4 regions of the Halobacillus sp. B23F22_1 genome follow, and region 1 is predicted to be linked to each of the others. Evidence: riboswitches for the same ligand, from Rfam matches in the RefSeq annotation. Region 1 holds a riboswitch; each other region holds the start of a gene.

The links. Region 1 has a riboswitch for thiamine pyrophosphate ahead of thiT (energy-coupled thiamine transporter ThiT). Riboswitches for the same ligand answer to the same signal wherever they lie in the genome.
Region 2: it holds a riboswitch for thiamine pyrophosphate, as region 1 does, so the genes downstream of both, ACGTNH_RS15365 (YkoF family thiamine/hydroxymethylpyrimidine-binding protein) here and thiT (energy-coupled thiamine transporter ThiT) in region 1, are expected to answer to the same signal.
Region 3: it holds a riboswitch for thiamine pyrophosphate, as region 1 does, so the genes downstream of both, ACGTNH_RS17635 (thiamine phosphate synthase) here and thiT (energy-coupled thiamine transporter ThiT) in region 1, are expected to answer to the same signal.
Region 4: it holds a riboswitch for thiamine pyrophosphate, as region 1 does, so the genes downstream of both, thiW (energy coupling factor transporter S component ThiW) here and thiT (energy-coupled thiamine transporter ThiT) in region 1, are expected to answer to the same signal.

What each region holds. Positions count from the first base shown of each region.
Region 1 is NZ_JBIEKE010000002.1:908,596-912,476, forward strand. Features, by position in the region: gene ACGTNH_RS12415 (phospholipase D family protein) at 1-974, opposite strand, end outside; gene thiT (energy-coupled thiamine transporter ThiT) at 1,077-1,652, opposite strand; TPP riboswitch at 1,732-1,832, opposite strand; gene ACGTNH_RS12425 (universal stress protein) at 1,902-2,327, opposite strand; gene ACGTNH_RS12430 (alpha/beta hydrolase) at 3,187-3,881, opposite strand, start outside.
Region 2 is NZ_JBIEKE010000003.1:60,519-64,399, reverse strand. Features, by position in the region: gene ACGTNH_RS15375 (ABC transporter ATP-binding protein) at 1-669, opposite strand, end outside; gene ACGTNH_RS15370 (ECF transporter S component) at 666-1,244, opposite strand; gene ACGTNH_RS15365 (YkoF family thiamine/hydroxymethylpyrimidine-binding protein) at 1,241-1,843, opposite strand; TPP riboswitch at 1,938-2,041, opposite strand; gene ACGTNH_RS15360 (solute:sodium symporter family transporter) at 2,377-3,881, shown strand, end outside.
Region 3 is NZ_JBIEKE010000003.1:534,612-538,492, reverse strand. Features, by position in the region: gene ACGTNH_RS17645 (3-dehydroquinate synthase II domain-containing protein) at 1-323, shown strand, start outside; gene ACGTNH_RS17640 (YueI family protein) at 409-855, shown strand; TPP riboswitch at 985-1,097, shown strand; gene ACGTNH_RS17635 (thiamine phosphate synthase) at 1,205-1,801, shown strand; gene thiO (glycine oxidase ThiO) at 1,798-2,928, shown strand; gene thiS (sulfur carrier protein ThiS) at 2,912-3,115, shown strand; gene ACGTNH_RS17620 (thiazole synthase) at 3,119-3,881, shown strand, end outside.
Region 4 is NZ_JBIEKE010000001.1:369,438-373,318, reverse strand. Features, by position in the region: gene thiD (bifunctional hydroxymethylpyrimidine kinase/phosphomethylpyrimidine kinase) at 1-261, opposite strand, end outside; gene tenA (thiaminase II) at 258-947, opposite strand; gene thiW (energy coupling factor transporter S component ThiW) at 979-1,473, opposite strand; TPP riboswitch at 1,564-1,672, opposite strand; gene ACGTNH_RS01865 (DUF3221 domain-containing protein) at 1,787-2,320, shown strand; gene ACGTNH_RS01860 (PucR family transcriptional regulator) at 2,563-3,881, opposite strand, start outside.

The DNA.
Region 1 (3,881 bases):
TGACGATCGGCTAAGTAGTACATACCAAGCCATACACGATCTCCTTCTTCTGCTTTTTCCAGCTCTTCGAGTACGGCATTTTTTATTTTCTGCTCGGTAATGTATTGAACTTCCAGAGCACCTTCTTCTTCACCAAAATCCATGTTCTCATATTCTGGATAATCAGCTTCTCCAGAGAAACGAACGACCGCTTCTTCAGCTTCTAATATGTCCTTAATAATGGGACCGGTCATTTTAAAAGCTGCGTTTTCATGAAATCCACTCTCATCGTGGGGGTTTGCAGAGGATACCATCGCTGCATCCTCAGTGACAAGCACTTTTCGATGATTAGCTTTTACATTTAATAATTTTAAATAAGAGCGCAGGGTGACGTCAGGGGCCTCACTAGCAAATGGATTAGCAATCCATCCATCTCCACTCGTGCCCAACCAGCTGAAAAACACTCTCCATATACTTGAATACACGGGGTTAGAATCTCTCAAGCGATTTAAATCCGTGAGGACGACATCAATATTGTGATCACGCAATCGATCGACTTCTTCTGATTCATAGGATCCATAAACAGTGTTAATTTCATCAGTAATAAAGACGACCTGTAAATCTTCATGCTCTTCTTTTTGTTCAATTAAACGATCGGTCAGTTCCTCAGCTATGTTTGGAAATTTTTCTCCATCATCACTATATCCATTGAATAAAAACATATCGATGACGATAAATTCTTCCGCCTCTGCGATCGTATCAAACATCTCCTCGAATATTTCGAGTTCATGAACGACTTCTCCATTTTCGTCTTCATAAGTCAAATCTTTATAAAATTCGACATCCTCTACGTTGCGGTATTGGCCTTCGTAAGCCATCCCTTCAGGAAGACTCTTCCACGACGTGTGAAAGGCTATAACAAACGCAAGAATAATATTAAATCCAACAAGCCCCCAAAACCACTTTTTCTTATGTAGGTTTTTTAGTTTTTTCATCTCGTGCCCCCTCTTAGCTATCTTATATGATTCACTAAATAGGAAACGACGAAACCTGGAATAAAAAAACAGGCCGCGCCACGGGTAGCGCGAACTGCCTGATTATGATGCTCGCTGTATTAGCAGAGATGGTCGTTGAACAAATAATAACCCTAATACAATCGAACATAAAATAAATGTGGGAAGCATGTAGCCACCATTGTACGTTAAAGAATACAGCCAAACGGGTGTGCCTTCAGGCGCCATTGTTCCGTAGAAAGCAATTCCAGCGATAAAATGGCCTATAAAGCGGAATAAGCTGCCTACGAATGCCCCTATGACAATCCAGGTGACTAACCGCTTGTAATGCCGTGCAGCTGCTGCCTCCCAAACCGGCTTGGCAAACATACCGGCCAGTCCAATAACACCAAAAGCTACAATATAATCAAGAATGGTCTGAACAGGTGTAACAATATAAGCGCCGATTAATATTTGATAGAAGCCCAGCAACAGGCCTGTGGTGACCCCTCCACTTACGCCCCAGCGAAAAGCCATAATGAACACAGGTACCATTGCAAATGAAACTGATCCACCTTGGGCCCATAACTTAAATGATAAAAACGGTAAAACATCCAATAATATGGCTAAAGCAGAAAAAATGGCCGCTTCTACTAAAAATAACACTCGTATGTTTCTCATGTTTGCATCTCTCCTTTTAAAGACACAAAAAAAGCAATGCCAAAGGGAAGCTTCCTGATGGAGGAATCCCGTGCATCGCCATCAAAAAAGCCACCATCCCTACGCCAGTATTAACTGACAGGTTCGAAGGGTCAGAACATATTGTTCACTCTCAGCACTGAGGCTCCCCTTGAAGGCTTCATATTTCGTTTGCTTTTCTTGCTATATGGTCATTATAAATGATGTTTAGAATCCTGACAAACTTTACAGTCAGGGCACAATGGTAACAGGAACTTTAGTAGATTGCAGCACATTATAACTTACGCTCCCAAGGATGGCGCCTTTTACACGTCCTACTCCCCGCGTTCCCATTACAATTAAACGAACGTCCTCATTTGCTGATTCTTCGAGAATGACTTGATCGGGAATCCCTATCCTTTTTCTAAAGGTAGGAGTCACCTCATAGTCAGCTAAATATTCTTCCGCTGTTTCAAAGGATTGTCGTGCAGCCTCTTCCTGGTACTGCTTGATTTGATGCTGCCCTGCAAATTTCCGAACATTTCTCGTATTATAGTCGAACTGCACGTTTAAAATGATTAATTCATATCCTACCTCTTCCGCAAACGGAACGGCATACTGAAGAGCACGGAGCGAACTAGGTGATGCGTCAAAAGGTACGAGTATTTTTTTATTCATGACAACCCCCTCCTCACCTTCATTATACTTAATTTTCACTCAATAATGAATACTCGTATCATTGATATTGGTGATTTCCATAATAAGGATCGATTTACGTCTCTATCATATGCCATGCGGTCTTTCTAACTCTATCAGACGGTATGGTTTCTCTCCGTAGAAATTCTTCATTCGCAATTGTTTGCTTAATATTTTCCTCTATTTGTTAGTATACAGGCAGGGAGCAAAACAGATTTTTTCATCCAATAATCTATTAAGACGCATGAGAAGGAAAGGTGAGAAAGCCAATTATTTCCCGGGTGATGAAAGGAGCAATAAAAAAACTGGTAGTGTGAGGATTTCAGGTAAGAAAAGGCGTTCTCAATCCTTCTTGGCAAGTCATTTTATAAATTAAACCACAAACAGATCATTTATAGTCCTCTCTACCAACTTGTATTACAGGTAGTTGAAAAAGCCTGGTTAGATGTACACGTTGTCTCTTATGGTTCCTACATTAGTCTGGAGAAAAGGAAAAAGCGCCGCTTCCGCCGGGCAGGCCGAAAGTCTGCTCGACTGCGATTTCCGGTGCCTCTCCTGTCTGCTCCTCCCGCAGGGGCCGGCACTTTTTCCGTTCCTCTGACCAAAATGGAATAACCTTTGTAATGTGAATGGCCTTTTGCAGACGCTGCTTTCATAAGAACACAGCTTGATTAAATGATTGAGGAAACGGCGAGAATCCTGCAGGAAATGGGAATAAGGTGTAATCCCGGAGGGCGGAATACAGCCCGAAAAGGCACACCATTCGCCCGCGGCAAAGGAGTCGTTTCACTTAACTTTAAGGGTTCTATACAAGATGAGTAAAGCCCTCTTTAAGAGGGCTTTACTTCGTATTGGAATACATGACGAAAAATTCTAAGCTGCGTTCAGTAATCAAATCAAGATCTGTATCTAATGTAGCTACGTGATAACTATTCTCCAGGTGAATCAGTTCTTTATGTTCGGATAAAACTGTGTTGAAGATCATTTCAGAGTTTTCCGGGGGAACAATATGGTCTTCTTCAGATACAATGACAAGAATTGGACAATGAATTTTAGCCAGCTCATCGTGCACACGAGTCATCATTAAAATTAAATGTTCAATAGAAGCTACCGGGGTTTTATCATACGCTAATTCAGTAACTCCTGCTTTTTTTATGTCAGAACCAATCGCAGCAATGTATCGGTCGTCTGTGGTTTCGACAATGTTTTCCATAGAAGGTATATCAATCGCAGCGTTAATAGGAATCACTCCTGCAATGTCCTCATACTTTGCTGCCAAATGAAGTGCTAACGTCCCCCCCATAGATAACCCAACTACAAAAATCTTCGAACATCGTTCTTTTAACCAGGCATATGCTTCCTCTACAGAATCCATCCAATCTTGAGCCGTAGTTGTTTTCATTTCTTCAGGTGCAGTCCCATGCCCTTTTAAACGGGGGCAGGCCACGCTATAGCCCTCTTTACCGTAAGCTTCCACAAGCGGCCGAACACTTTGAGTGGTTCCCGTAAATCCGTGTGAGACTAAGATTCCAACTT
Region 2 (3,881 bases), on a different contig from region 1:
ACCATTTTTTTGCAAAATAAAAACTCGTTCAAGCAATGGGAACCATTCGCTTAACTGATGCTCAATCACAATAAGAGTAAGGTTAAGCTCCTCTTTTAAATGAGCAAGAATGTCTATAAAATCTTTAGTTGCGACAGGGTCTAAATTGGCTGTTGGCTCATCTAAGACAATAACTTCTGGTTCTATAGCAAGTACACAAGCTAATGATAATTTCTGTTTTTGCCCCCCTGATAATGTAGCAATAGGCGTTTTCTTCTCCTCACCTAATCCTACAAGATGCAAAGCTTCTTCTATTTTTGCTTCCATTTTATCCGGAGGCGTACGTAAATTTTCAAGACCAAAGGCTACTTCATCTTCAACGGTTAACATACAAAACTGGGTTTCTGGATCTTGAAAGACCACTCCAACATGCTTACTAATTTCACCGGGTTTATAATGGCGTGAATCTTTTCCGTGAATGGTGACTTGACCTTCCATATGACCATCCAGCTCTCTTGGAAAAAGTCCATTTAAACACTGTATAAGAGAGCTTTTCCCAGAGCCGCTTGGACCTAAAACCAGCATACTGTCTCCTTCCTTCACGTTGAAATGAAGGTTTTTAATAACTGGAGTTTCCTCTTCTTCATAATAGAGAGAAAGGTTGTCTATTTGAATTATTTCTTTCCTCATGCGGCTTTCTTCCTTCGTTGTTCTTTACCTAGAGCAAAACTTGAGAGAACCCCGGTTTTTGCTAACGCATCACTTAATGCTTTTCCTAGCAGTCCTGAAATAATGGCTCCGCTAATCATCCGGGTCACGAGCATTGCTAACACATAGGCAGAACTGAGAGCAGCATAACCAGACGTGAAATATCCCCAAACAAAGCTGAAGACAGCTGCCATAACACCTGCGAGCATTAATGTTTGCACGTTGTAGTATTTATATCGCGTCATTGCAAATGCCGATTCCGCACCTAAGCCTTGAACTATACCGGTTATGATAAGCATAGGTCCTAATGCATTCCCAAGCAGAACTTCGATAGTGGCTGCAATCGTTTCTGATAAAAATGCGGCACCAGGCTTACGGATAATATAGGCAGCAATGATGGAAACGATAAACCAAATGCCGAAAATGAAATCATACCCAATTGGACCGAAAAAACCTACGAGTACTTTTCCTACAGGTAAAAAAGCTAAATAAACGACAGCGAACACAACTGATAAGGCTGACATTACAACAATTTCTTTTAGTCTCCAGTTCTTCATGCATCATTCTCCTTTGTTGAAGGACTGTTGGCTGAAACCGTTACTGTCATGACCGTATGGGAAGAGCCGTTTTGTTCCGTTTCACGAAAAACGTTTTCCAGTCCAGTGAAAATTAGATTCGTATCCCCGTCCAGTCTGGTGGAGTAATGAGCAGGTGAAACATTTACTCCGTTTTCCTTCATGTGTTCAATCTGCTGATAAATCGTATCCATATAGTTACCACCGCCCATTGGATAGAGTGAGAACTTAGCTGCAATAGGCTGTTGAATCGTGTGAACGAAGTGTTCATTTGCACGTTCGCTGGTTTCCGCCATATACACATCCCCAGCGGAATCTCCCGGGCAGCCAATCGAATACGTTCCTTGAAAAGCCACGTGAACCCCGCTTTTCGCAATTGTAAGCAAAATCGCTTTTGTCACATCAAATACTTGTTCCATTCTTCCGCGAATCGTTGTTGTTACATTATCGGTGTGAAGCCAAACCTTCGATGTATCCACCTCTTTTAAGCTATCAAGAATATGTTTAATAAAGTGATCAGACATGGGGTGGACCGAAAAGGAGCACCCTGCAACACGTGAATTTTCACATTTTTCGTTCATTCTTTTCCCTCCTTCGATTTTGAAGCACAAAAAAACTGCATCCCATGGGAATGCAGTCTACAATCGAATAAGGCTTTACTTATAATAATACCTACGAAAGTCGACTGCACTTCCCCACGCTAGTATTATCTAGTTCGGGTAATAAGGGTCGGAGCCTTCTCCTCTCAGCCGTGTGACACAGCTCCCCTAGTGCTTGACGAAATGTTATGCAGTTTAAGTGATTCAGTTTTTATGGTAGCCGAAGAAACGATATTTGTAAACTGTTAAAGTGATAGATCCTCTGTAGAGCAAAAAAGTGAATTCTCTAATCTATCAAAATACTATAAAGCATTGAAGAGTTACTATCCAGCTTGTAAATGGGAGCAAAGAAACGATTTTTAATTCATTAATAAAGCAAAAAAGTGCATTTTTCAATTATATTTTTACCATTGAATCGCTTACATATTAAAAGATAGAATGTACAACAAGTATTAAAACGCATACATAGGTTAGCGACAACTTTGATACTGCATACATAAAAGGAGAGAGAATAGATGAATGCACTGACTATTTTATCGTTTTTGTTTTTTACAGGAATGGTTGCCCTCATTTCATATCTACTTACTCGTAAAGAAAACCTGGCTTCACAAGACGGGTATTTTCTAGGAGGAAGAAACCTCGGAGCCTGGGTAATTGCAGGTTCTCTCATGTTGACAAACTTATCGACCGAGCAGCTTATCGGATTAAACCAGCAGGGCTTTACAGATACGCTGGCGGTTATGGGGTGGGAAGTAGGATCTGCCATTGCCTTAGTAATCGTGGCTTTTTTCTTGCTTCCTCGATATTTAAAAGGCGGTATAACCACGATTCCTGACTTTCTAGAAGATCGATATGATTTTGGAACTAAACAGATTGTGACAGTCTTATTCTTGTTTGGTTACGTATTTAATTTACTGCCGCCGATTCTCTACTCTGGTGCAGTAGCTATCAATGGAATGTTTGATATCCCTGAAGTGTTAGGCGTCAGTCGAACAGCTGGTTTATGGATAACCGTATTTGCAATTGGAATTGTAGGTTCCATTTATGCTGTTTTTGGCGGACTTAAAGCCGTAGCTGTTTCGGACTCTATTAATGGGGTTGGTTTGTTATTAGGCGGGCTGCTCATTCCTGTTCTTGGTCTTTATGCATTAGGTGATGGATCGATTGGAAGCGGGTTCAACACAATCATGGAAAACTCTCCTGAGAAGTTAAATTCAATAGGAGGTGCAGATAGTCCGGTACCTTTTAGTACGATGGTCACAGGAATGTTACTAGTTAATCTATTTTATTGGGGAACAGCTCAGCATATTATGCAAAGAGCGATCGCAGCTAAAAATTTAAAAGAAGGTCAAAAAGGGGTATTAATTGCCGCATTTCTTAAGCTGTTTGGTCCTGTGTTTTTAATTCTTCCAGGGATTATTGCTTACAATATGTTTGGCCCCGACATTGAATCTGCGGATGCTTACCCGATGCTTGTAGGGGAGGTTTTGCCGACTCCTCTCGTTGGATTCTTTGCTGCTGTATTGTTTGGTGCTATTTTGTCCTCATTCAATTCAGCTCTAAACTCTTCTGTTACTTTAATATCTTTAAATATTTATAAACCTTACTTTAAACCAAGTGCGCCAGATCGAGAGATTGTAAGAAAAGGAAAATATGTAGGGATCATATTAGCCCTTTTTGCTATGTGTCTTGCTCCACTAATTGATAAAGTCCCGCAAGGTTTTTTCCAGTACTTGCAGATTGTAAACGGGTTCTATAATGTACCTATTTTCACAGTACTCATTGTTGGCTATTTAACGAAGCGAGTCCCTGCGATTGCAGCAAAAATTTCTTTATTTCTATTTATTACTGTGTATGCCATCACTCAGCTCTTTTGGGATACAGGGATTCATTTCTTGCACATTTTAGGAGTTTTGTTCGTCGTTTGTACGGGATTAATGGTAGTAATCGGGAAGTTCTGGCCTCGTGACACAGCATTCGTATTAGAAGAAAAAGCTAAAGTAGATATGAAACCATGGAA
Region 3 (3,881 bases), on a different contig from region 1:
ACTTGTATCAATCCGGTAAAACCTATTATCTTCATGAGTTAACCCCGGGTGAGAAGCTGATACTTTCGGGTGAAGAAGAGCGGGAGGTTGCAATTGGGCGAGTGAAAATAGAGAAACGTCCATTTGTAAGAGTGGAGTGTAAAAGCAGCGATGGAACGATTTCAGCCACTTTGCAAAACTCCTCCAGTGTTTATTTACAAGAGGAAAGCGAAGGAGAAATCTCAATATTGGATGTAAAAGAGGGACAAAAAGTGATGGGATTACGAGACGAGCCAGGACGGCATTTAGGTCAGCGAATTGATGAAGAAATTGTGGAGAAATAGATGAAAGCACCTCTCCTTTCATGCTTTTTTGAATGGACTATGATTTAGGATGGATAATAGGAACAGAGCAGATGAGGTGATTATGATGAAGAAAACAAATGTAGATGAATATTTGCAAGAAGGAATATACGGGACCCGACAAACGAAACCAGGGGAACGTAAAAGGTACCTGGGCACTCTCCGAGAGCGTATCATTCTAATATTAATGAAAGGCCAGGTGATGCAAGAGGCCGGGATTGAAGAGTTGTCCCAGGAAATGAAGCGGCATAAGGATGCCAAGCTTCTGTTGAATGGAGAAGTAAGCTACCGTTTCCGCAAACCCTATAGACAATTGGCAGACCAACACTCTATTCATCACACCGAAGTGTCCAATCAGGAGTCAGATACAGATATCGGAGCTATCCTTTACGTGGATTATGCAATAGAAAAAGAAAACATCCACATGAAAAAGAAAAAAGAAGTTAAAGAAGTAGAAAATAAAAACAGTGGAGTTAAAGGGTTTCTGAAGTCACTGTTTAAAAGCTCTAATTGATAGAACAGTCGGCCGAGCTTTAGTAAGAAGTAGGTCTTAAGTATCAATAGGTGAAAAGTTGAAGTTTTTAATAGACCGAGGATGATAAATAAGGTAAAGTAAATACCAAATCATTTCCAAAATTTAATAGTGATGCACTAGGGGTGCCTTTTAATTAAAGGCTGAGATCAAAGTACAACTTTGGGACTCTTTGAACCTGAACTGGCTTCAATACCAGCGGAGGAAAGTGACCGAATGACTGACGTAATATAGAGTGATCTATATTCTACACGTTCTTCTATCTAAGCTATGCCACTTTCCTATCCTGGAAAGTGGCATTTTTTAAAGTCTAAATGGAAGGAGGGACGTAATGAGGCTTACTGCTGTAACGAATGGTCGATTGGAAAAAACTCACTTGAGAAAGGTGATGAAAGAAATGGCGCCGTTCGTTGATGCCATTTTAGTAAGAGAAATGCAAAAATCTCCTCAAGAATATCTGACGTTAATAAAAGAATTAATAGCTGAGGGGATACCAAGGGAGAAACTATGGATTCACAGTCGTGCAGATATCGCCTGTATGACGGGTGTTCATCAACTTCATCTCCCGGAAAAAGGTATCACGGTTAAGGAGGTGAAGGAATCTTACCCATTCTTAAAGGTAGGGCAGGCTGTTCATTCTTTATCGGCCGCGAAGCAAGCGGAGGAAGAGGGTGCAGATTATGTCATGTTCGGTCACATTTTTCCTACGGATAGTAAAAAAGGGAAAAGGGCGAGAGGATTGGAAGAATTGAAGGAGTTGACTTCTACTCTTCGTATCCCTGTCATCGCCATTGGAGGTATTACGGTTGAGAAAGTGAAGGATTTACATGCAGTACACGCGAAGGGGGCGGCTGTGATGTCAGGAATTATTAACGCATCTGCCCCTGCTGAAGCGGCTCGACAATACCAAAAGGAGGCTAAGACTTGAAGAATAACCACTGCGATGTGTTGATTATTGGCGGCGGTATTATCGGTCATTCGATTTCTTGTTATTTAAATAAAAGCGGCGTTCACGCAGCTGTAGTGGAGAAACAAGCGAGTGGAGGAAAAGCCACACAAGCTGCAGCAGGTATGCTTGGTGTTCATACGGAAAATGAAGGCGTCGGAAAGTATCATCAATTTTGTGAAAAGAGCAGGGATATGTACACGGGATTAGCTCAAGAATTAAGGGAGCTTACGTCTATTGATATCGGCCTTTCACACTTTGGAATGATGGAAATCGCTGTAAAAGATGAAGAGAAAGAAGCTTTACTTTTGAAAAAATCAACTTTTCGAAACTTGGAATGGCTGGAAACTCCAATAGATCGTATTCCTTCTCTTTCGGACAAAGCATCAGGCGCGCTATTTATGAAAGATGATGGCCATGTCGAGCCGCGTCAAGTTTGCGAGTCTTTTAAACGAGCGGCATTACTGTATGGCGGGGATTTGCTGGAGGATCGTACCGTCTTGCGTGTTAAAAATAATCAAGGAAGTTTCACTGTTCATCTAGATAGCTGTTCACTTACGGCCGAGCATGTTGTGGTCGCATCCGGAGCGGAAAGCGGCCAGTGGTTTGAAACGACAGGCCTGCCTAATCCTATCGTTCCGACAAAAGGTGAAAGTTTTTCGATAAAATTGCGAGAAAACTATTTTAACGAAGCTTTATTTTTCCGCGATTTTTACGTCGTTCCAAAGCCAGATGGACGCTGCATTATTGGGGCTACCTCGAAGCCTGACGACAAAACTACAAATACGTCAGTGGGCGGGCTATCCAGTCTCATGAACCTACTGTTTTCCCTATTCCCGGAGTGGAAGGAGGCAGCTTTTCAAGACTTCTGGTCTGGGATCCGGCCAGGTACAGAAGATGGGGTCCCGGTTATAGGAGAGCACCCTTTCATTTCGAATCTATACTTTGCAACGGGCCACTACCGAAATGGTATTCTTTTAGCTCCGGCTACGGGGCAGCTTATCGAAAAACAGATCACAAAGAAACCGATTGATCCCTCCATCCAAGAACTGTTTTCCCCAAGCCGCTTAGCTGAGAAAGGAGAGTGGACTTATGAATATTCAAGTTAATGGTCGTTCGATAGAGTTTCCAAAAAACGAGGCGACGATTGCTGAGCTGCTGGAAAGCTATCACATTCAAAAGAAGATTTCAGTCGTAGAGCATAACAAAGAAATAGTGAAGAAAACGGACTATGAACACACGAAACTAGCCGATGGTGACCATTTAGAAATCGTCCATTTTGTAGGAGGAGGATAAGTAATGTTAAAAATTGGAGAGCACACCTTTCAGTCACGCCTAATGCTAGGGACAGGTAAATATCCGAATTTCACCAGTCAAAAAGAAGCGGTCAATGTATCTGGAACTGAGATTTTAACGTTTGCCGTCAGACGGATGGATATTTTTGATTCCAAGGAACCGAATTTATTAGAAGAGCTTGATCTGGAAAAATATTCTCTGCTCCCAAATACAGCAGGAGCGAAAACGGCGGAGGAAGCGGTCAGAATTGCCCGTTTAGCCAAAGCTTCGGAACTATGCGATATGATTAAGGTCGAAGTGATTGGCTGTGATAAGACGCTGCTGCCGGATCCTTTTGAAACGATGAAAGCTTCGGTACAGCTTCTGGAAGAAGGGTTCACCGTCCTTACGTATACGTCCGATGATGTGGTGCTGGCGAGACGTTTAGAGGAGGAGGGTGTCCATGCCATTATGCCAGGAGCTTCTCCGATCGGTTCTGGTCAGGGAGTTGTAAACCCACTGAATCTTCAGTTTATCATTGAACAATCAAACATCCCTGTGATCGTAGATGCGGGAATCGGCGCGCCTAGTGATGCTTCCTATGCAATGGAACTTGGCGCTGATGGGATTTTATTAAATACAGCGGTTTCCGGTGCCGGGGATCCTGTAAGAATGGCCGAAGCAATGAAGCTGGCGATTGAGTCCGGACGCCTGGGCTATGAAGCGGGCAGAATTCCTAGAAAAACATACGCGTCCAAAAGCAGTCCGGAAAGCGGGATGATCGGTT
Region 4 (3,881 bases), on a different contig from region 1:
CATATCCATATTCGAGATCATTCCTGTTTTCATCGCGTGAATAGGTATATCTGAGGAGACAGCTTCTAATTGACTTTTAAGGAACTCCACGGGCAGATGATGAACATCCTTTACTCCCGTCGTATTTTGAGAAACGACAGAAGTAATCACACTCATTCCATAACTTTTCAACTCTTGAAATGTCTTTAAGTCGGCCTGGATCCCTGCGCCTCCGCTCGGGTCTGTACCAGCAATTGTTAACGCAGTATTGACTTTATTCATCTCGAATTCACTCCTTCTCCTTGCGGCCATTCTTCACAAGTGTACGCCATTTCCCAAAATTTCAATTCGAGCTGGCAGCTTTTTCGAAATGCATCTTTCATGCGTTGACGCTCAGTTTCTGAGGCAAAATCGGCCAACTCATTCAGTCGTTTCCGCATAGCCTCTGAGAGTGTTTCAAATTCCTCATCTGCATAAAACTTGATCCATGGGAAGAACGTATCATCTGTTGTGGGCTGATATTTTTTCATTAAATGTTGTCCTATTTCAAGATACGTCCACGGACAGGGAAGCATTGCAGCTAATATTTCACCTAAACCTCCCAGCTGGGCGTGGTACATCATGTGTTTTACATAATGATCAGCTGTAGGCGGTAATGGATAGCCGTGCAGTTCATCGTAACCAACACCAATAACGTCGCAAAAGTTCTGATGAGGGTGAGTTTCACTGTTTAAAATGAAGCCTATTTGTTCATTAAAGTATTCAATATCTTTGCGGTTGGTTGACTTTGAAATTCCAATTCCGTAAATGTGCATAAATGCATTTAAATATTCATAATCTGCTTTAATGTAGTGAGCAATTGATTCGTGAGGTACTTCCCCTTTTCCAATCCCATCAACAAATGGATGATTAAAAATAGCTTCGAATATATCTGTGTTTTCCCGTCTTAAAGTATCCGTGAAACTCATACGTTCGTCCTCCTTTTAAATTGTTGTTCAGTTAATAGTCTAATTGAGTAATTGGTTTAGTCTGTTTCAATCGCGTTACAACGAACCACCCAAGCAATGATCCGCTAATACTGCTTACAAAAAATGAAGGTAAAAATGCCAATGCTCCAGCTGAACTTCCCATTAAGATGTTTGCGAATGGAACAGCGAATAATGCTCCAATCATACCGGATCCTGCCAATTCCCCAGAGACTGCAGCCAATGGTTTTCTCGTCCACTTGTATAAGTAACCGGCAAATAAAGCTCCGATCATGCCCCCTGGAAATGCGAGCAGCGTTCCTAGCCCTAGCAGGTTTCGAAGCAGACCAATTGTAAATGCTATGGCGACTGCGGGAATGGGTCCCAGAGTAATAGCCGCCATCACATTGACTGCATGCTGAACTGGATAAGCTTTGGCTGCCCCTGCAGGAAACCATAATAATTGAGCTCCTATTGTCCCAATGGCAACAAATACGGCCATGGTCGTGAGCATTCGAGTTCGGTTCATATACTTCCCCCCTTCCTGAGTTACAGAGCTGCCCACAAAAAAAGTCAGGCCCCTTTTAGAGGACCTGACTTTTATAGGTAGAGTAATAGACAAAACGTCTGACTACTTCCCTCCGCTGGTGCTAACCAGATCAGGTATATAAGAGTCGGAAAGCTTTATACTCTCCTCTCAGCCCATTTGGGCCCCCCTAGTAGTGAATGTAAATATTTACTTGGTTCCATTCATCATAACAAAGCATCTTGTTTTTGTCATGAAGAAGGGTGTACTATTTGAAGTAACTACAACTTTCATATGTGCAAGGGAGAAGAAACCAATGATAAAAAAATGGTGGTTACTTATTTTAATCGTTATGGCAGGATGCGGCACGACAGACGTAGAAGAAAAAGAGGAAGCTGACAGTGATTCAACGGACGAAACACAAGAAGAAACCTCTGCGTATTCAGGCTATGTAATGGACCAAAATGAAACAAGTATTTTAGTCGTTGATACCATTGAACCTAATGGCGGAGAACCGATATGGGTTTCAGGAGTAGAAAAAGACATGTGGCTAGGTAAAAAGGTGGAGGTAACCATTGATGGGGCTGTAGCAGAATCCACTCCCATGCAAGGGGAAGCTGGTAAAGTAACAGTAGTAGATGCTGATCAGCCTGAAGGGGCTGATATGAATGAATCCCAGGCTTTAGCCACAGCATTAACCGAAGTTGACCGTGGAAACGCTCTAGCTGTTGAGTCATTAACCTATGAAAAAGAATCAGATGAGTGGGTAGTGAAAATGCGGTCTACCGTTACTGAAAGCGGAAGTGAGAAAGTCATTGTTTCAGATGAGAATTTTGAAGAACAACCATAGTGAAGTGATCTTCTCTTCAGGCGTTTGAAAAGTCGTACACTGGTTTAAAAATGAAATCCCACGGTTCTTTTCTTCAAAAAGTCTCCATTACAAGTATCCTTTATCATGGATAAAATAAGGAGGTCCGCTCTTGTTATTTTCTTTCCGCAGAAGTTTCACAATTCCCGGACCTCGATGAATTTGTGACCCTGAAATTTCTTATAGTAAAGGTTATCATGGCCGTTTTCTGTAGTTGTGATAATTTAATCTTCGTCTACTTTCTTTAACATCCAGAGCCTCACACTTAATTCAAGCAAAAACATATCGTCAGCATTTAATAAAGACAGGCCTGTCAGTTGCTCAATATTACGCAATCTATGGAGTAAGGATTGGCGGTGTAAATTTAAAGCCCGGGCTGTTTGACTGACATTACTATTGTACTTGTTATAGACAATAAACGTATGAATTAAGTCTGTTTGTCGTTTTTGATCGTATTCAATCAGTTTATGCAGCGTGCTTTTAACAATCTGCTCTATTTCTTTCTCATGAGAAAGCGCCATTAACAGCCGATTCATCCGGGTGTCACTAAAAAAGGTCCGCTCCCCTATTTCATGCTGCTGCCGCCCGATGTTAAAGGCTGTGACTGCTTCATTATAGCTTTTATGAAAGTTATAAATTCCGTCTTTATGCATGGATATTCCCCAGGAAATATTTATCCCGGCTAATAATTCATTTAAGCGTCGTTCGACTAAATCAAGAAACTGGTTGGCGGTCTCCATATATGGCCGACTGTCTGCCTCAAGAAAAACAATAACTTCTCCACCTTCAAAAGTTGCCATCGTCCGCCTTTTTAAGACATCTCCAGCATGTGCAACTTCTTTTTGAATGTAGTAATTTCGACTATGCATAGAGGAAGACATAACGGCTTGGTCCGGCGTTCCGATATGGTCATCGACTTTTTTTGTAAAGCGGATTTCCCCAACGAGACAAATATACGGTTTTGTTAAATCATACCCAAGTAATTGCGCCTTTGATTGAAGTGGTTTATCCATTTCCATATCGGTTTTGGCTAAGTCAAGCAGGAAATTATCCTTCAAACGAATCTCCGTCATTTCAATTGCATTCTCTTTTACAAAATAAAGGGCACATGCTGTAAGAGCATGCTCCAGTATGTTTAAGTTGGACCATGTAAGCTCGGCTTCTGATTCAGGTTTAAACAGTAAATATCCTTGTTTCTTATAATTGGACAAAATCGTTAGTTGATAGCAATAGCTGGCCCCTATTTGGTACTCTTCGATGTAATGATACAATGGATGGTCTTTAAAAGGTGTTTCTTGAGATGGTATGAGCTGGTAGTCTCCTTCCACTTCTCCATTTAATACTTGAATCATGTGCTGGTCAAAATAGTAATTCGCACGTACGAGTTTATTATGATCACTAATCGCCACAGGAATGACTGTGTTTTCGTAAACGATCTTCATAATCTCTTGCAGCCCTTTACCATTAAGCACACAGTTAATCAGCTCTTGTCTAATCTCTTCTGTCCGTTGCTGCTCAACTTGCTTTTGTCTGCTTATTTCCT